DNA from 3 places in the Cryobacterium sp. TMT1-62 genome. Region 2 is predicted to be linked to each of the others. Evidence: predicted binding sites of a transcription regulator. Region 2 holds the regulator's gene; each other region holds the start of a gene.
The links. Region 2 encodes HrcA, which represses chaperone genes, less so after heat shock. Its sites were predicted from a motif close to TTNGCACTCGNNNNNNNCGAGTGCNAA; they were not measured.
Positions count from the first base shown of each region.

Region 1: groL (chaperonin GroEL) is a predicted target of HrcA. The motif match lies at 5,487-5,513, and genes of this name have one in related genera.
Region 3: groES (co-chaperone GroES) is a predicted target of HrcA. The motif match lies at 3,436-3,462, and genes of this name have one in related genera.

Region 1 covers NZ_SOGZ01000016.1:68,570-75,204, forward strand. The annotation lists gene E3T34_RS04000 (ABC transporter ATP-binding protein) at 1-377, opposite strand, end outside; gene E3T34_RS04005 (thioredoxin domain-containing protein) at 630-1,544, shown strand; tRNA gene E3T34_RS04010 (tRNA-Thr) at 1,618-1,690, shown strand; gene E3T34_RS04015 (nitroreductase family protein) at 1,707-2,285, opposite strand; gene msrB (peptide-methionine (R)-S-oxide reductase MsrB) at 2,289-2,690, opposite strand; gene E3T34_RS04025 (DUF3263 domain-containing protein) at 2,881-3,192, shown strand; gene E3T34_RS04030 (LytR C-terminal domain-containing protein) at 3,255-3,839, shown strand; gene E3T34_RS04035 (cold-shock protein) at 4,052-4,255, shown strand; gene E3T34_RS04040 (DUF3048 domain-containing protein) at 4,347-5,426, shown strand; gene groL (chaperonin GroEL) at 5,558-6,635, shown strand, end outside.
Region 2 covers NZ_SOGZ01000047.1:112,018-118,652, reverse strand. The annotation lists gene dnaJ (molecular chaperone DnaJ) at 1-990, opposite strand, end outside; gene hrcA (heat-inducible transcriptional repressor HrcA) at 1,057-2,094, opposite strand; gene E3T34_RS14310 (DUF4870 domain-containing protein) at 2,262-2,708, shown strand; gene E3T34_RS14305 (DUF4870 domain-containing protein) at 2,745-3,122, shown strand; gene hemW (radical SAM family heme chaperone HemW) at 3,125-4,351, opposite strand; gene E3T34_RS14295 (DUF1990 family protein) at 4,356-5,003, opposite strand; gene lepA (translation elongation factor 4) at 5,008-6,635, opposite strand, start outside.
Region 3 covers NZ_SOGZ01000036.1:14,029-20,663, reverse strand. The annotation lists gene E3T34_RS10770 (ABC transporter substrate-binding protein) at 1-1,130, opposite strand, end outside; gene E3T34_RS10765 (ABC transporter substrate-binding protein) at 1,256-1,987, opposite strand; gene rarD (EamA family transporter RarD) at 2,034-2,963, opposite strand; gene groES (co-chaperone GroES) at 3,065-3,361, opposite strand; gene E3T34_RS10750 (methyltransferase domain-containing protein) at 3,489-4,688, shown strand; gene E3T34_RS10745 (DUF4190 domain-containing protein) at 4,714-5,124, opposite strand; gene E3T34_RS10740 (DUF4190 domain-containing protein) at 5,144-5,707, opposite strand; gene E3T34_RS15865 (DUF4190 domain-containing protein) at 5,805-6,173, opposite strand; gene tsaD (tRNA (adenosine(37)-N6)-threonylcarbamoyltransferase complex transferase subunit TsaD) at 6,313-6,635, opposite strand, start outside.

The DNA.
Region 1 (6,635 bases), on a different contig from region 2:
TCGAGGTCGAGCAGCTTGGCGGCCTCGAGAACGCGGGCGGCGCGCTCATCCTTGTTGACGCCGGCGATCTTGAGCGCGAAGCCCATGTTCTCGGCGACCGTCATGTGGGGGTACAGAGCGTAGTTCTGGAAGACCATGGCGATGTCGCGGTCTTTTGGCGGGACATCCGTCACGTTGCGCTCACCGATGAAGATGTTGCCGTCGTTGACTTCTTCAAGGCCGGCGAGCATGCGCAGGGACGTGGACTTGCCGCAGCCGGACGGGCCGACCAGCACGAGAAACTCGCCGTCGGCAACCGACAGGTCGAGCTTGTCAACGGCGGGAATAGAGGAACCCGGATACAGGCGGGTCGCCTTGTCGAACGTGACTGAAGCCATGGTTGATTACTCCTTCACCGGCAGGTACGTGCCGGACGATCCGTTGTGATGGGTTACTACGCCTGCCACACGTCATGTGCCACAGGTCAACTTTCTAAGTATGTCATGTCGGGGGATCGCGGCGACGGCGGGAATTCTGCGGCGGAGCCCGCCTACAGGCCTCGTCTGGACGTTTCCCAGAAAGGGGACCTACTATTTGGGAGGCATTCGCAAATGGCTTGCCTCTGCACTAACTACTCGGAGCGAGCATTCATGACTATTGGCGGATCGGGCGACAGCCGTCCCTCTAAGAATCAGCGACGTGACGCGGTGCGCACCAAGGCCAAGCGGATCCGCGAGGAGCAGAAGAAGAAGGACCGCCGTTACCGGGTCGCCTTGCGCAGCGGAATCGCCGTCGCCGGCGTCGCCATTGCCGCGGTCATCGTCGTGGTCATCATCAACTCGATTCCCCCGGTCGGCCCCGGTCCGGCGAACATGGCCAGTGACGGCGTGCTGATCTCCGAGGGGATGACCCCGGTCACGACCTCCGCGCTCCAGCCCGAGGCCAAGCCGATACCGTCCAAGCCGGATGCGACCGGCACGGTCGCCGACATTCGCGTCTACGCCGACTACCTCTGCCCGTTCTGCAGCGAGTTCGATGCCGCCAACAGTGACCAGATCAGCCAATGGGTCACGTCGGGTGCCGCGACCGTGGAGATCCACCCGGTTTCGATCCTGACCCACAAGTCCTCCGGCACGAAATACTCGCTTCGGGCTGCGAACGCCGCCGCATGTGTGGCCAATTACGCCCCCGCAAACTTCTACGACTTCAACGCCATCCTGTTCCAGGAACAGCCCAAGGAGGGCACTGCCGGTCACGACGACGCGGCCATCAAGGGCCTCGTGAAGGACGCCGGCGTGAGCGACCGGGTGTCGCAGATCAACGCGTGCATTGACGATACGACCTTCAAATCGTGGGTCATCGCATCCACCGACCGGGCTCTGTCCGGTCCGTTGCCGAACACCGAGGTCGAGGCCATCACCGGCACACCCACCGTGCTCGTCAACGGAAAGCAGTACGTCGGCGCACTCGACGACCCGAGGGAGTTCGCGGCCTTCGTGCTACAGGCGGCCGGTGCGACCTACTCCACCTCGACGCCGACCCCCGAGCCGGCACCGGCAGGGTAGTCGCCCCGCTTCGATGGCGGCACAGCACGGGTTCGTCATTTAGGATAATTAGTCAAGGCGTCAATCGCCTCATGCCGGCCTGGCGCAATTGGTAGCGCACCACTCTTGTAAAGTGGGGGTTACGGGTTCAAGTCCCGTGGCCGGCCCTGTTCTCTCATCGCTTCAGATCGTGATTCTCTCGGTGACGGTTTCCTCGAGGGCGCTGAGAAAATCCGTCGGATCGATCGGCGAGCGCACGCCCGGTTTTGCATCGGCCGGAATGCCCCCGACGTACAGCCAGCCGAGCAATTCTTCCGAGGCCGCGAGGCCGTGGGTTTCGTTCACCGGCTGCGTGCGGGCCAGGGCGCCGGAACGCCACATGACGCCCCAGCCCTGGGCGGCGAGGAGAAGGCTCAGCATGTGGGCGACACCGGCCGCGACGGCGTCCTGTTCCCAGACCGCCACCGTGTCGCTTTCGCGACGGCTCGCGACCACGGCGATCAGAAGTTCGGCGCGCAGCGGCTTAGCGGCCAGCCTGGCGGCTTCGGCGCCGTTCAGCCCGGCGGCCTCGACCATGGCCTCGCCCAGGCGGCGCCGGGCGTCACCGCGCAACTCGATCAGCCGCCACGGACGCAGAGCGCCATGGTCGGCGACACGGGCCGCGACAGCCACCAAAGGCAGCAGTTCCGCATGGCTCGGTGCCTGCCCGGTGACCTTGGAGTGGGAGCGTCGATGATTGACCGTATCAAGGAGGTCGGGCAACGCTTACTCGACCGGCTTGAAATTGAGCGAGATGGAGTTCATGCAGTACCGGTCGCCGGTGGGCGTTCCGAATCCGTCGTCGAAAACGTGGCCCAGGTGAGAGCCGCACTTAGCACAGCGCACCTCGGTGCGCACAACCCCGAGGGTGCGGTCTTCGAGGAGTTCAACGGCCTCGGGACGCACCGATTCGTAGAAGCTCGGCCAGCCGCAACCGGAGTCGAACTTCGTGCCGCTTTTGAACAGCTCGGCATTGCAAGCCCCGCAGGTGTAAATCCCGGAGCGGCCCTCATCGAGGAGCTCGCCGGCCCACGCCCGCTCGGTGGCGGCGCCGCGCAGTACGGCGTACTGCTCGGGGCTCAGCTCCGCGCGCCACTGCGCATCCGACTTCTCGACCTCGTAGTCCATGTTCCGTTCCTTCCTGCTCGACCCCGGAGAGGCCGAAATCTGTCCGTATCAACACTAAACTCGCCAGACCGCGGTGGTATTCCTCGATCAGGAGCCCGGCAGGATTTTCCACCTTGGACAGCACGGCCAACGGCCCAGCGAGTACGCAGGCATCGACAATTAGGATTGCAGAGATCGAGGGAGGTGGCACGTGGACGGAGCTCCCGGCTCGTCGACTCCCGCGGAGCCTGCCTCGGAGTCCTCCTCGCCGGCAGGCTTGTCCGCGCGCGACCGGTTGATCCTCGCCTTCGAGCGGCAGTGGTGGAAGCATGCCGGCGCCAAGGAACAGGCGATCCGGGCCGAGTTCGGCCTCTCGGCCGCCCGGTACTATCAACTACTGGGGGTTGTGATCGACTCGCCGCTGGCCCTGGCCCACGACCCGATGCTGGTGAAACGCCTGCAGCGGCTGCGCGACGCCCGGTCGCAGGCAAGGGGCCGCCGGTCGCTACAGTCCACCGATTGACTCCCTGACCTGCACCCTTCCCGTGTCTCATCACCACTACAAAGGATCTGACCAGCCTCACGATGCCGAATTCCTACGCTAAAGACCGCTTCGACCACTTCCCGCACTTCCTGGAGCGGGTGGGGGCCCACCGCGCGCCCGGCAAGAAAGGGCGCGGCTGGGTCGCAGTGTGGTGGTCTCTTGGCGCAACCGTGCTGCTGGTCGGAATCGGAGTCGTCGGCCTGGCCGTCCTGAACAACAACCTGAACTTCGAGTTGCCGGGCACGGCGACGACTGCTGACAGCACGGCCGAGCCGAGCGCCACTCCGAGTGACACTCCGGCGCCGGCGCCGGTGCCGACGCCGGCCGCGACCGTGGACCCTGACTCGACCGTGACCGTTTTAAACGGGACCGCCGGCGAGGGGATCGCCCGGTCCGTTGGCGATCTCCTCGAGGCGGAGGGCTGGACGATCGAAGAGCTGGACAACGCGAGCACGGAGGATGTGCAGACGACGACGGTTTACTACGCCGACGCGGCCCTGGAGGGAGCGGCCCGCGGAGTCGCGGAGTCACTGCCCGGCTCGGAGGTGCTGCTTTCAAGCGATTTCGCCGATTCCGCAGCGGACCTGACCGTTGTTGTCGGCGCCGACTACGAGCCGGCCGAATAGCCGTCGCCTATACGTCCGGCGCTCGCGCGTCAACCCCCTTTCGTTCTTCCGGAGCTTCCGTAAATTGGGCGTTGGTCCCTCATTTTGTTTGTCCGGGCGTTCTCGCAGGAGACGTATTCCATCGGTCGAATGCAATGGACGCAATCCTTGCGCCAGGCCCGGTACGGCCAGCGGGCGCGTGTCGACGAATTCACAGCAACAAGGAGTTATACATGGCGAACGGAACCGTCAAATGGTTCAACGCTGAAAAGGGTTTCGGCTTCATCACCGTCGATGGAGGTGGCCAGGACGTCTTCGTCCACTACTCGGCCATCGACATGCACGGCTACAAGGTTCTGGAAGAGGGACAGCACGTCATCTTCGAACTGGGTACAGGGGCAAAGGGGCCCCAGGCAGAAGCGGTTCGTCCGATCTGATCCAGCGGGGGATGTTCCAGCGGTCGACCGCAGGGTCGGGTCGCTCCCAGGCATGTGTGCGCGGCAGTGCAGCCGCGTTAGGGTTTGGGGCGTGACAACGAAAAGAGTGGTTCAAGCGCAGCGACGAAGTGCGGCACCGAGAATCCGGTCCATCCGGATGCTCGGGGTCGTCCTTCTGCCGCCCCTTCTGCTGGTCTCCGCATGCGCCAGTGACGCGCCGAAGCCGCCGGCAAGCTCGACCAGCACGCCCTGGAACTCCACCTTCGAGTCGGCCGCAGACCCGGCGGTCGCCCCATTGCGTGGCACGAGTGTGCCGGCCGGGAGCCTCCAGAACCCTGCCCTCTCGGTGAAGATCGACAACCACGAAGCGGCCAGGCCGCAGCTCTCTCTCGAGCGCGCCGACATCGTCTTCGAAGAACTGGTCGAGGGCGGGCTGACCCGTTATGTCGCGGTCTGGCATTCCGACGTGCCTGAACTCGTCGGGCCGGTGCGATCGATCCGACCCATGGACCCGGACATCATCGCGCCCTTCGGCGGAATCGCGGCTTATTCCGGCGGCCAACAGAAATTCATCGACCTGATGGACGCGACGGATGTCGTCAGCGCCGCTTTCGATACCGACGACACCGGCCTCTTCGCGCGTTCGGATGACCGGGAAGCCCCGCACAACGTCATCCTCCAGGCCTCAGCGCTCGTCGCGCGGAACGCCACCGTGCCGCCGCCGAACCAGCAATTTGCCTACTCCGCGACCGTGCAGGGATCGTCCGCGGCCGTCGACGGCGCGCCCGTCGCGGCGATCAACTCCACCTTCTCCACCGCCCGTTGGCCCGGCTGGACGTGGGATGCGGCCGGTGCTGCCTACCTGCGCTCGCAGGAGGGCGCACCTGACCTCGACGCCACCGGTGCGCAGCTGCGGGCGACCAACGTCCTGGTCCTGCGGGTCGCGATCGACGGCACCTACGGAGATGTTCCCACGACGACAATGATCGGTTCGGGGGAAGCCTGGGTGTCGGCCGGCGGCAAGTCCGTGCATGCGGTCTGGTCCAAGGCCGACCAGACCGCCCCCATCCGTCTCGTCGATGACTTCGGCGTGACGATTCGTCTCGCCGCCGGTAACACCTGGATCGAGCTGGTGCCGTCGGACCGAGGCACGGTTGTGCTGGTGCCGTAGCCGCGGCCGCGGCACCTTGCCGTTCACTTGCACTCTCGACCCCAGAGTGCCAGAATCTACTTGGCACTCTCTCTGTTTGAGTGCCAACCCATCACCGTTTTGGTAACGTCCGGGAGGGACGAGAAACACATATGGCAAAGATCATTGCTTTCAACGAAGAGGCCCGTCGCGGCCTTGAGCGTGGCCTGAACATCCTCGCTGACACTGTCAAGGTCACCCTCGGCCCGCGCGGACGTAACGTGGTGCTGGAAAAGAAGTGGGGCGCTCCCACGATCACCAACGATGGCGTGTCCATCGCCAAGGAGATCGAACTCGACGACCCGTACGAGAAGATCGGTGCCGAGCTCGTCAAGGAGGTCGCCAAGAAGACCGATGACGTCGCGGGCGACGGAACCACCACCGCCACCGTCCTGGCTCAGGCGCTCGTTCGTGAAGGCCTGCGCAACGTCGCGGCCGGAGCAGACCCGATCAGCCTCAAGCGTGGCATCGAGAAGGCCACGGCCGCCGTGATCGCTGAGCTCATCGCCAACGCCAAAGAGGTCGAGACCAAGGAAGAGATCGCGGCCACCGCTTCCATCTCCGCCGGTGACGCCGAAATCGGCGCCATCATCGCCGAGGCCATCGACAAGGTCGGCAAGGAGGGTGTTGTCACCGTCGAGGAGTCGAACACTCTCGGCACCGAGCTCGAGCTCACCGAGGGCATGCGCTTCGACAAGGGCTTCCTGTCCGCCTACTTCGTGACCGACCCCGACCGTCAGGAAGCGGTCTTCGAAGACCCCTACATCCTGATCGTCAACTCCAAGGTCTCCAACATCAAGGACCTGCTCCCCATCGTGGACAAGGTCATCCAGACCGGCAAGCAGCTCCTCATCATCGCCGAGGACGTCGACGGCGAGGCCTTGGCCACGCTCGTGGTGAACAAGATCCGCGGAATCTTCAAGTCGGTCGCCGTCAAGGCTCCCGGCTTCGGCGACCGTCGCAAGGCCCAGCTGCAGGACATCGCCATCCTCACCGGTGGACAGGTCATCAGCGAAGAGGTCGGTCTCAAGCTCGAGAACGTCACGCTTGACCTCCTCGGCAACGCGCGCAAGATCGTCATCACCAAGGACGAGACCACCATCGTCGAAGGCGCCGGAGACCCCGAAGCCATCGCCGGACGTGTCCAGCAGATCCGCAGCGAGATCGAAAACACCGACAGTGACTACGACC
Region 2 (6,635 bases):
CGGCGTGACCACGTGCACGCCGACCTTCAGGTCGCCGCGTCCGTTCCCGCGCAGACGGGTTACGCCGCGGTCCTTGACCGTGATGATCTCGGCGCTCTGCGTGCCCGGCCTGAGCTCGACCTCGATGTCGCCGTCGAGCGCCTTGACGGTCGCGGATCTGCCGAGAATGGCATCCGTCATCGGCACCTCGAGGGTGCAGAGCAGGTCGTCGCCGTCACGGCTGAACACGTCGTGGTGGCGCACCTTCATCTCAAGGTAGAGGTCGCCGTTGGGACCGCCGGCCGGACCAGCCTCGCCGCTGCCGGGCATCTGCAGGCGCAGGCCCGTGTCGACCCCCGCCGGGATGTCGACGGGGACCGTGCGACGCGCTCGCACGCGGCCCTGGCCCTGGCAGGTGACGCAGGGAGTGGCGATGATCGTACCGTAGCCGCGGCAGGAACCGCAGGGGCTGCTCGTCATGACATTGCCGAGCAGCGACCGCACGGCGCGCTGGATGGTGCCGGTGCCGTGGCAGATGTCGCAGGTGACGGGCGCGGTGCCCGGCTGGCAGCACGTGCCGCTGCAGGTCGCGCACATGATGGCCGTGTCGACCTCGAGCTCCCGGTGCGTGCCGAAGATGATCTCATCGAGGTCGAGGTCGACCCGAATCAGGGCATCCTGGCCGCGCTCTCGGCGCGACCGAGGCCCGCGGCTGGGTCCCCCGCCGCCGAAGAAGGTCTCGAAAATGTCGCCGAAGTTGCCGAAGTTGCCGTCGAAACCGGCGCCTCCGCCGCCGCCCGAGCGGCCGTTGCCGCCACGGTCGTAGTTGTCGCGTTGCTTGACGTCGCTGAGCACGTCGTAGGCGTGCGTGACGGATTTGAAGCGCTCGGATGCATCCGCGCCCGGGTTCACGTCGGGGTGCAGCTGCCGGGCCAGCCTGCGGTAGGCCTTCTTGATCTCGTCGGTCGAGGCGTCGCGGGCAACGCCGAGTACTTCGTAATGGTCAGCCAAAGCTGGCTCTCCTAGGTCTGTTCTGAAATGTGGTGTTCCGCCGGCTTCTGGGCCGAGGGGAACTGGTCAATTCTCGCCGAGAAGGCGTGAAAGGTAGCGGGCGACCGCACGGACAGCCGCCATGTTGTTCGAGTAGTCCATCCGAGTGGGGCCGAGTACGCCGAGGCGCGCCAGGTTGCCGCCCTGCGAGGAGTAGCCGCTGGTGAGCACGGATGTCTCGGCCAGACCGAACGGGGCATTCTCCCGGCCGATACTGACGGACACGCCGTGCTGGTCAGAGGCCATCTCGCCGAACAGCCGCAGAAGCACGACCTGTTCCTCGATGGCCTCGAGCACCGGGAAAATGCTGCCGGTGAAGTCTTCCTCAGTGCGCACGAGGTTGGCGGCGCCGGCCATCACGAGCCGGTCCTGCCTGTTCGCGCCGACCTGGTCCCGCAGGGTGCCGGTGATCAGATCCACCGCCTCCTGCTGCTCGATCGGGCCGAGGCCGGAGCCGGCGGTGAGAGAGCTGCCGGTTAGGGTGCTGGCGGCCTCGCTCATGCCGAGCCCGACCAGGGCAGAATTCAACCGGGTGCGCAGTTCGATCAGAACGGGTTCAGCCAGAGGCCGGGGCAGGTCGACGACGCGTTGCTCGACCCGTCCGGCATCCGTGATCAGAACCGACAGGAGGCGAGTCTCGGACAGGGGCACCAGTTCGATGTGGCGCACCTTCGCGCGGGACAGCGACGGATACTGCACCAGGGCGACCTGATGGGTGAGCTGCGAGAGCAGCCGCACGCTGCGGGCCAGCACCTCGTCAAGGTCGGCCGACTGACCGAGGAACGTCTCGATGGCTTGGCGCTGCGCCGCCGAGAGCGGGCGCAGATCGGCGAGATGGTCGACGAACAGGCGGTAACCCTTATCGGTGGGGATGCGGCCCGACGAGGTGTGCGGAGCCGCGATCAACTCTTCCTCTTCGAGCAGGGCCATGTCGTTGCGGATCGTGGCCGCCGAGACCCCGAAGGAATGCCGGTCGACGATAGATTTGGAACCGACGGGTTCGCGGGAGGCTACATAGTCCTGAACGATCACACGCAGGACTTCGAGACTGCGATCGGACACCATGGCGCTCGCCTCCTCCCAGCGTCGCGAGTGCAGCATCGATTGGCACTCGCGGTATGTGACTGCCAATCATACCGCGACCGGCTGGGCTTACCCATTGCTCCCCAATGTTGGGGCGCAGTAACTTAGGCATGTAGCACCTCTTCCCCGGTGCACTGAAAGGCATGATCATGAGTAATTTCACTGGTCCCGGACCCGATGATCCGTACCAGGGCCAACGGCCGCCGCAACCGCCCTACCAGCCTGCCGCCCCGGGACCGTCGGCACCCCTGACGGAGGCGGATGACCGCCAATGGGCGTCCCTCGCACATCTGGGCGGGATCCTCATGTTCGTGCCGTCCCTGGTGCTGTGGCTGCTCTTCAAAGACCGCGGACCTCTGACCAGCGTCGAGGCGAAGGAAGCGCTCAACTTTCAGATCACGCTTCTGATCGGCTACTTCGCGATCAACTTTTTTGCGACGGTTATCGGCTTCCTCACATTCGGCATCGGCGGCGTCATCGGCGGTCTCGCCTGGGTGCTGTACATCCTCGGTGTTGTCTTCTCGGTGCTCGGCTACCTCCAGGCGAAGGACGGCAACCACTACCGGTACCCGTTCGCCCTGCGCCTGATCAAGTAGCCCGGCGCACTCGGTTTTTCTTCAGAAGGAGCACCAATGACCAATTCCACCCCACCGCCGCCCCCCAACCCGAACCAGGCTCCCACCCCGATGAACCCGGCCGACGAAAAACTGTGGGCCACCCTCGTGCACGTCGGCGGCATTCTGTTCTATTTCGTGCCGGCCCTGATCGGCTACATCGTGCTCAAGGACCGCGGCCCGTTCATCCGGGCACACACCGCGACCGCACTGAACTTCCAGCTCACGCTCCTGATCGCCTACGCGGTCGGCGGCGTCCTGACGATCATCCTCGTCGGCTACCTCGTTCTCCTGGCTGCCTCCGTTCTGATGGTCGTGTTCGGCATCATGGCCGCCTTGGCCGCAAACCGGGGCGAGTACTACACGTATCCGCTGTCGATCAAGTTCGTGAACTGAGTTCAGTCGGCAAGCAGGCGGCGCACGACGGCATCCGCCAGGAGGCGTCCTCTGAGGGTCAGTTCGATCGAACCGAAGAGGGCTGCTTTCGCGTCGATGAGTTCGTCGGCGATGAGTCCCGCCACCTCGTGGCGCCTGAGCGGGCTGAGCGAGTCGATGGGGATACCCTCGCGGATTCGGGTGAGCAAGAGCACCCGCTCCACCTCCTGAGTGGCCGCATCGAGGGTCTCCCGCCCGGCAGCCGGTGAGTCGCCGGCGCGAATCCGATCGCCGTAGGCCGACGGATGCTTGACGTTCCACCAGCGCACCCCACCGATGTGGCTGTGGGCTCCGGGCCCCACACCCCACCAGTCCTGGCTGCGCCAGTAGGCGAGGTTGTGGCGCGAGCGGTGCGCGTCATCCGTCGCCCAGTTGCTGACCTCATACCAGCCGTAGCCTGCCGAGGACAGTAGGTCGTCGGCCAGCTCATAGAACTCGGCCTGAACGTCGTCATCGACAGGGGCCAGTTCGCCGCGCTTGATCTGGTGGGCCAGCTTGGTGCCCTCCTCGACGATAAGCGAGTAGGCGCTGACGTGGGTGGGAGCCTGCCGGATGGCGTGCTCGAGGCTGGTGCGCCAATCGACGAGGGTCTCCCCCGGTGTGCCGTAGATCAGGTCGAGGGACACGTCGAGGCCGGCCTCGCGCGCCCACTGGACCACAAGCGGCACGCGCTCGGGGTCGTGGGTGCGCTCGAGGGTGGCCAGCACGCTCGGTACCGCGGACTGCATGCCGAAGGACACCCGGGTGAAGCCGGAGTCGGCGAGGCGGCCGAGGTAAGCGGCGTCGACGGAGTCGGGGTTCGCCTCGGTGGTCACCTCGGCGCCGGGTGCGATCCCCCAGGTGGAGCGCACGGCCTCCAGCATCCGCACCAGGTCGTCGGCCGGGAGCAGGGTGGGGGTGCCGCCGCCGAAGAAGACGGTCGCCGCCTGGCGGGCCGGCACGCCCGACTGAGTCAGGATCCGGCCGGCCGACTGGACCTCGGTGATCGCCTGGCCGGCGTAGTCATGCTGGCTAGCGCCCCGCAACTCGGTGGCGGTATAGGTGTTGAAGTCGCAGTAGCCGCAGCGGACCCGGCAGAACGGCACGTGCAGGTAGACGCCGAAATCGCGCTGGGCTGCTCCCACGGCGGCCGAGGCCGGCAGCAGTCCGTCGCTGGGTGCGGGGTCGCCGAGGGGAAGGGCACTGCCCATGCGGTTAGACCGCGCCGATCGGATGCAGCGCGCGTAGGTACCGAGCGGTGATTTTGGCCTGTTGCCGCCGCACGAACGGCCAGCCCAGCCGGTAGAACCAGTTGCCGGGGCGGGAGAAGGCGCGGATGGTCAGCCAGACCGAGTCGTCCTCGCGTCTGTCGACGATGAACGATTCCTCGCCGCTGGCCGGGTGCCCGGCCATGGTGCCGTACGCGAAGCCGAGGCGGTCGGGTTCATCGATCACGTAGACCACGCGCACGGGGGCATCGATGGTGAAGGGGCCTAACTTGCTCGTGAGGTGCGCGGACATGCCGTTGACGATGTAGGGCGTGCCGTCCTCGGCGAAGACGGCCTCGTCCGGCTCGGGCTTCTGGTCGCGGGCGGCCTGGCCGTCGGCGTCGAAGACGAGTCCCGTGTACTGCTGGCCGGTGCCGTCCAGCAGGTCGGTGACGGTCATTCCGCTCCCCCGCTGCACGCCCCAGGTCATCAGCGACTTCGAGGCCAGCTGGAAGCGCTCCTCACCGCTGCCAAGGCGCACGGTGCGCTCGAGGGGCCGGTAGCCCTTGGGTGGGAACCGGAGCAGGTCCGGGGCGAGGGTGCCGCCGATGGACGCGTAGGTGACGGCGGTATCGGTGAAGGTGGCGCGGCGCATCCGTCTACTTCTTCTTCGGGGGCTCGTCACCGGACAGGGCGGCGATGAACGCCTCCTGGGGAACCTCGACCCGGCCGACCATCTTCATGCGCTTCTTGCCCTCCTTCTGCTTCTCCAGCAGCTTGCGCTTGCGGGAGATGTCGCCGCCGTAGCACTTGGCGAGAACATCCTTGCGGATGGCACTGATGGACTCGCGGGCGATGATGCGGGCGCCGATCGCGGCCTGGATGGGCACGTCGAACTGCTGGCGCGGGATGAGCTTGCGCAGCCTTCCCGTCATCAGCACGCCGTAGTCGTAGGCCTTGTCGCGGTGCACAATCGCGCTGAACGCGTCGACCTGTTCGCCCTGCAGCAGGATGTCGACCTTGACCAGGTCGGCCTCCTGAGAGCCGATGGGTTCGTAGTCGAGCGAGCCGTAGCCGGCGGTGCGGCTCTTGAGATTGTCGAAGAAGTCGAACACGATCTCACCGAGCGGCATCGTGTAGCGGATCTCGACCCGGTCCTCGCCGAGGTAGTCCATGCCGAGCAGGGTGCCGCGGCGGCTCTGGCAGAGTTCCATGATCACGCCGACGTAGTCCTTGGGTGCGAGGATGGCCGCCTTCACGATCGGCTCCTCGACCTTGGCGATCTTCCCGTTCGGGAACTCGCTCGGATTGGTGACCGTGACAGACTTCTTGTCGTCGGTGGTGACCTCGTAGATCACACTGGGCGCCGTGGTGATCAGGTCGAGGCCGAACTCCCGGTCGAGCCGCTCGGTGATGATTTCCAGGTGCAGCAGCCCGAGGAAACCACAGCGGAAACCGAAACCGAGGGCGACGGATGTCTCGGGCTCGTACACGAGGGACGCGTCGGAGAGTTTGAGCTTGTCGAGGGCCTCCCGGAGGGCCGGGTAGTCGCTGCCGTCGATCGGGTAGAGGCCCGAGAAGACCATGGGCTTCGGCTCGGTGTAGCCCGGAAGGGCGACGGTGGCGGGGCGGAGCGCGGTGGTCACCGTGTCGCCGACCTTCGACTGGCGCACATCCTTCACGCCCGTGATCAGGTAGCCGACCTCGCCGACGCCGAGGCCCTTGCTGGTGGTGGGCTCGGGCGAGGTGACGCCGATCTCGAGGATCTCGTGCGTGGCACGGGTCGACATCATCTGGATCTTCTCGCGCGGGCCCAGCTTGCCGTCGATCATGCGCACATAGGTGACGACGCCACGGTAGCTGTCGTAGACCGAGTCGAAGATCATCGCGCGGGCCGGGGCGGCCGGGTCGCCGACCGGGGCCGGGATGAGGCGGGTGGCGCGGTCGAGGAGTTCGGCGACACCGACACCGGTCTTGCCGGAAACCCGGAGCACGTCGTCGGGACTGCCACCGATCAGGCTGGCGAGCTCCTTCGCGTACTTGTCGGGGTCGGCAGCCGGCAGGTCGATCTTGTTCAGCACCGGGATGATGGTGAGGTCGTTCTCCAGCGCCAGGTAGAGGTTGGCGAGGGTCTGCGCCTCGATCCCCTGGGCGGCGTCGACGAGGAGGATTGCTCCCTCGCACGCGGCCAGGCTGCGAGACACCTCGTAGGTGAAGTCCACGTGGCCGGGGGTGTCGATCATGTTCAGGGCGTAGGTCTGCCCGTCGAGTTCCCACGGCATACGAA
Region 3 (6,635 bases), on a different contig from region 2:
GTGGTGCCGTCGCCGGTTCCCCCAGAGACCTGGCGGAGGTGCTTGGAGATGGCCTCACCCGAGACGTCGTTGGCCGCGTAGGCGGCCAGCGCGACGAGCATGACGGCGTCGTAAGATTCTGCCGCGTAGCTGAAGTCGGTCAGGGTGGGGTCGATCTCCTTGAGACGATCGGTGAAGTCGCCGAGGGTTCCTACGTCGAGGCCGGGCAGCGTGCCCTTGGCACCGGTGATGATGCCGGCGTCGAAGTCCTTGCTGTAGTCGGACAGGTTGCCGTCCACGAAGTACAGGTTGCCACCGGGGAAGCCGGAGCCGACCAGTGCGGGGGTGATGACCTTGGCCTGGTCGAACGTGATCAGGGCGATCGCGTCGGGGTTGGCGGCGGTCACTTCGGAGATCTGAGCGGCGAAGTTGGAGTCACCCTCGTTGAACAGGGACGTGGCGACAACCTCGCCGCCCGCAGCCTCGAAGGCGGTCGTCGTGGACTCGGCCAGGCCGGTGCCGTAAGAGTCGTTGAGCACGATCAGGCCGAGGGTGCTGTTGCCGTCGTCGGCGATCTGGGTGCCCAGGACTTCACCCTGCAGCAGGTCGGACGGCGCGGTGCGCCAGTAGAGGTCCTTGTCGGCGTACTTCGTGAAGTCCGCCGAGGTGTTGGCCGGGGAGAACTGCACGACGCCCGCGCCGGTGATCTGGTCGATCACGGTCTTGGAGACGCCGGAGGATGCCGCGCCGATGATGGCGGAAACCTTCTGCGAGAGAAGGTCGGTCACCGAACCGGTCGCGGTGTCCGTCGTGGTGTCGCCGGAGTCACGGAAGATGGCCTCAACGGTCAATCCGAGGTTCGCGTCGTTGATGTCCTTGACGGCCAGGGCGACGCCGGCTTCTTCGGGCGGGCCGAGGAAGGCCAGGGCGCCACTCTGGGGAAGGATGGTGCCGACCTTCAGGGTCAGGTCACGGTCGCCGGCCGTGATGGCCTGGGCGTCTCCGCTCGCGGCGGGGGCTTCCGATGCAGCCGGCTCAGTGGTGTTGCTGCTGCAGCCGGTGAGCAGAAGTGCACTGACGCCGACCAAGGCGACTCCAGTGACGACTGCCCGAACTGAGCGGGAGGCCGAGGCCTTCGCGAATACGCTCATGTTGCTCCTTGGGACTAGGAATGAGAAATGACAGCGGTCGATTGACTGCCGTTCTGTCACATTATTGACAGGAATCGCGCGAAACAAGGCAACCGGGTTACATCCGTGTAACGCAGACCAAATCGTTACGATCGGCGGCCGGTGACGCCCTGATAAGCGATCTGTTGCGCATCGGCCAGCGCGGCCGCACATTCTCCCCAGGATGCGCAGGCGAACGCCCCGGTACTGACCTGGTCGAGAGCGGGCCTGATCGACGCCGCACCGTCGTCTCCGGCCCGTGCTGCGGCCAGGGCGCTCAAGACGACTCCGTCATAGGCTTCACCGCCGCCGGCAGTGTCGACCAGCCCTGGATCGAGGGTGCGCAGGCGCGCTGCGAAGCCGTCACTGGCGGCCAGCGGCGTGCCTCCGTTCGCGAAGTCGCCGAGCCACAGCAGTACCACCGGCGGCGCCGCGACGGCGGCCGCCAGATCGCCCGGCATCGGAACGGTGGCGTCCCACAGCACGACGTCGACGCCACGAGCCAACAAGTCGGTCAGCGACGTCGCCGGGTCGACGGCGGAGTCGCGGTGGATGATCTCGATCGGAGTCCCGAGAATTCGGCCCTGCTCGGTGATCTCCCGGGCGGCCAGTTCGGAGCCGGCCACCTGTGCCGCACCACTGGCCGCCGCCGGGCCCGTCATGGGGAACAGAGTTCCGAGGCGCACGGTCCCGTCACCGGACGGAGCCACCACGACGGACGCGGCGGCAGCGGGCTCGACTGAGGGCGGCGCGACCTCAGCCCTACATCCGGACAGCAGGAGCACGCAGGCCAGCGCCCCGACGAGGATGACGGGCAGGGAAGTCGACGCAGTGCGCATCCGGTGTCCTTTCACATACGAGGTGCGTCCCCGAGCGTAGCGGGGCTCAGACCGGTTCAAGGGACGCACGCCGGGGCGCGCGTCCGGTGAGGACCATGTCGGTCGTGAGAACGACCAGCGCCACCCAGACCAGTGCGAAACCGACCCAGCGCTCGGGCGGCATGGGCTCGAGCAGCACGAAGACGCCGACCAGGAACTGCAGGATCGGAGCGAAGTACTGGATCAGACCCATGTATGTCAGAGGCAGGCGCCGGGCCGCGGCGGCGAAGAACAACAGCGGCACAGCGGTCACAACACCTGCTGCCAGCAGCCCCACGGTATGCCAGATGGACACGCTTCCGAAGGTGAGACCGGAGACAGAGGCCACCACGATCAGCTGCACCACGGCGATGGGTGCGAGCCAGACCGTTTCGAGGGTGAGTCCGGCGACGGCATCGACGTCGCGGCCGACCCTTTTCTTGATCAATCCGTAGAATCCGAACGAGAACGCGAGGATGAGCGACACCCACGGCAGCGAGCCGTAGCCGACGGTGAGCACGACGACGGCCCCGAGGCTGATTCCCACGGCCACCCACTGCAGCAGGCGCAGCCTCTCGCGCAGCAGAATGACGCCGAGGAACACGGTCACGATCGGGTTGATGAAGTAGCCGAGGGCTGCCTCGACCACGTGGCCGCTGAGGGCGGCGAAGACGTAGGTCTGCCAGTTGACGAAGATCAGCAGGCCGGCCAGACCCATGGTGAACACGATTCGAGGCCTCCGCAGCAGCGCGAGGAAGGACTTCCACTTGCGCGTGACCGTGATCAGCAGTGCGCAGAACACCAGGGAGAAGAGAACCCGCCAGGCCACGATCTCGAAGGCACCACTGGGCGCGAGGAGCAGAAAGTAGAGCGGCAGCGTGCCCCAGAGGGTGTAGGCGAGGACCGCGTAGATCAGTCCCTTGCTCTGCTCCGACCGCGCCGGGCGGGCCGCGCGGATTTTCCCGGGTGGAAGAGGGTCTTGCGCCACAGCGGACCTTTCTTAACGACGAATCCCGGATGGCCAGGGCCATCCGGGATTCTACCGTTGCGTGGGTGTGGCTAGCGAACGACGACTGCGAGCACGTCGCGGGCCGACAGGACGAGGAGGTCCTCACCACCGAACTTGACTTCGGTTCCACCGTACTTGGAGTAGATCACCTTGTCGCCGACGGCGACGTCGAGTGGAATGCGGTTGCCGTTGTCGTCAATGCGGCCGGGGCCGACTGCGACAACTTCGCCCTCCTGGGGCTTTTCCTTGGCGGTGTCAGGAATGACCAGACCTGATGCGGTGGTCTGCTCTGCGTCGACCTGCTTGATGACGATGCGATCCTCGAGCGGCTTGATGGAGACCGACACGGTTGACCTCTTTCTTAGCTAAGACATAGTTAGCAGACTCACAGCGAGAGTGCCAAGACGAGTTTAGGGCGCATCTGGCACTCACGCAACGTGAGTGCCAGATGCGTCGTGTTGATAGGTTTACACGATGGAACGCTCAGAGCTCGTCGAGCTGTTATCGCCGGGCGGTTTACGCCTGCTGGACTCGTTGCCGCCGTACGACGCGGCCGCCGACGTCGTGCGGGTGGTGAGCGAACTCCGCAAGGCCGGACACAGCCCCGAGCTGGTCACCGCGGTGCTCAGCCAGTCCCGGCTCCGAGCCAGGGCCGTGCCCAAGTTCGGCGAGTTCGCCGGCCGCATGCTGTTTACGGAGGCCGGCCTCGAGCAGGCCACCCGGCTGCGGGTGGCGGCGCTGCACGCCGGCCGCTTCGCGGGCGCGTCCCTGAACCGGGTCGTCGACCTCGGCTGCGGCATCGGAGGCGACGCCATGGCCCTGGCCGCCATGGACCTCACGGTGACGGGGGTGGACGCCGACGAGGTGACCGCGACCGTCGCCAGCTACAACCTGGCTCCGTTCGAGAACGCGAGCGTGCTGCACTCGTCCGCGGAAGACGTCGACCTGGCCGGCTTCGACGCCGCCTGGCTCGACCCGGCCCGGCGCACCGCCGGGCACTCCAACACCTCGCGCCTGACCCGGCCGGAGGACTACTCCCCGCACCTCGATTTTGTCTTCGGTCTCAGTGAGCGGATGCCCGTCGGCGTCAAGCTCGGGCCGGGCCACGACCGCGAGCTGATCCCCGCGGAGGCCGAGTCGCAGTGGGTCTCCGTGGACGGCAAGCTCGTGGAGATGGGGCTGTGGTTCGGAGCACTGGCGCGCGCCGGCATCCGTCGCTCCGCCCTGCTGCTCGGCCGGACCGGGATCCACGAACTGACCGCGCCCCACGACAGCACGGATGCCCCGGTGGGAGTGCTGGGCGACTACCTGTACGAGCCGGACGGCGCGATCATCCGTGCACGTCTGATCGGGGACCTGGCCCGGTCGCTCGACGCGTCGATGCTGAGCGAGGGGATCGCGTATTTCACCTCCGAGACCCTGCAACGCACGCCCTTCGCCACCGCATTCCGGGTGCTCGAGGTGCTGCCGGTCGACGAGAAGAAGCTGCGGCTGGGCCTACAAGAACGCCGCATCGGCACTCTCGAGATCAAGAAACGCGGCGTGGACGTCGACCCGGCCACCCTGCGCACCCGACTGAAGCTCAAGGGCCCCGAGTCGGCGACGCTCGTGCTCACCCGGGCCGCCGGCCACCGGGTGGCTCTGCTGGTGGAGCGGATTCCGCCACTCGACTGAGGCCAGCGGCGAAGGACAGCATGGCTCAGCCGGGCACGACCGTCAGCACCTGTGTGACGATCAACACCCACCCGACCGCGAGGACCAGCCCGGCCAGCCCGGTCCACAGCCCGTAGGCCCACGCGGTGCCGGCACGGCGCTCGGTCACGCGGGCCATCACGGCCAGCACGACCGCGGCCAGGGAGAGCGCCGCACCCCAGACGCCGAAGACCGCGATCAGCAGCCCCAGCAGCCCGAAGACGAGCGATGCGATGGACAGCCCGCCCTGGCCTGCCTGCGCGGTCAGCTCGCTGTCGGTGTAGACGTACGGCACCCATTCGGTAGGGGCTGTGATGGTCGACGCGTAGTCCAGCTCCCCCGGAGCGGGCGCCGGAGGCCGGGTGAGGTCGACCCGGAAGTCATCGTTGCGGGACCAGTCCCGTTCCTCCCCAACCATCCCCGCTGCTATCTTCCGCTCAGTACGACGAGGTGGGGATGGTGGCGAAGAAGACAGACCAGATCACGATACTGACCAGTGCCAGACCGACGCCGATGAACCCCGTGATCAGCCCGGTCAGCCAGAAGCCCCTCGCCTGCGGCTCCTTCGACTTACCGAGGAAGCCCAGGACGACCGCGGCGGCGGGGATGAACAGTCCGAGGATGCCACCCACAATCGGGAGGAACACGATCGGCGAGCCGAGCACGCCGATAACGCCGGCGACCAGCGCCAAGATGCTGAAAATCGGCTGCTTCGCGGCGACCGCACCGAAGGGCGACGAATACGCGCCGCCATGGGCAGGCGCCTGGGTCATCGCCGGGGTGTCGTAGCCGGGCGGCGGGGTCGCGGCGCCGAAGGCGGGCGGAACGGAGGCCGGCGGGGTCGGGCCGTTGTACGCCGGCGGGGCGGCGGACGCCCCCTGCTCGTCGCGCGGGATATCGGGGACCTGCGGCACGTCAGGCACCTCCGGCACGCCGGGCACCTGGGGCACGTCAGGCACGCGGGGCACGTCAGAGTTGCTGGGGTTGTTGGAATCGCTCATGCGAATTCATTCCTTTCCGGACGACGGGGTGGCGTCGCTAATTGCATATCGGGTCACGGGTCATCGACGCGCAGGGTTTCTGCCCGTGGCCTCCAGGTCAGTAGGTATTGAGCAGGGTCGGGTCGTTCGCGATCGCGATCATCAACGGGATCAGCAGGACGACGGCCAGGAGCTGAGCCGCCAGGCCGGCGTAGCCGACAATGAGGCCGGCAATCGCGAGTCCCCGTCCCTTTTCTCCGGTCTTCCCGATCTGGCTCAGACCGATGTGGCCGGTGATGATGCCGACCAGGGAGATCCCGAGCACCGAGGTCACGAGCGACACAATGGACAGCACGTTGTACTTCTCGGACGGGCCCTGCGGCGCGTAGGACTGAGGGTAGCCCGGCTGGGCGTAGGCCGGAGCGGCCTGCGCCGCCGGCGGCTGGAACATGGGCGGGTTAACCGGCGGCTCGTTGGGGTCGGTCATGTCGATTGCTCCTTCGGGAATGGTGCATCTGGGCTGCCAATCTGGCTCCCAGTCGGACAAGGTGTTGATCGCACGAACAAACGTCGCCTGCCGAAGCCAGAATACCCGTCCGGTGGCGAAATACCGGTGGGAGGGGGTTTCAGACCTGGATCTCGGAGACCGGAAGGGTGGAGTCCGCCCCGAACTCCAGTGACGAAGGCGCATGCCCGGCCATGATCAGCTGCGCCCCGAGGGCGGCGATCATGGCGCCGTTGTCGGTGCAGAGCGACAGAGGCGGGATGCGCAGGGCGATGCCGGCGGCATCCGTGCGCTCCTGGGCCACCTGACGCAGCCGGGCGTTGGCGATCACGCCGCCCCCGAGCAGGAGCCTCGGCACACCGAGGTCGACGCAGGCCGCGACGGCCTTGGTCAGGAGGATGTCGACGACCGCCTCTCGGAAACTGGCGGCCACGTCGGCCAGCG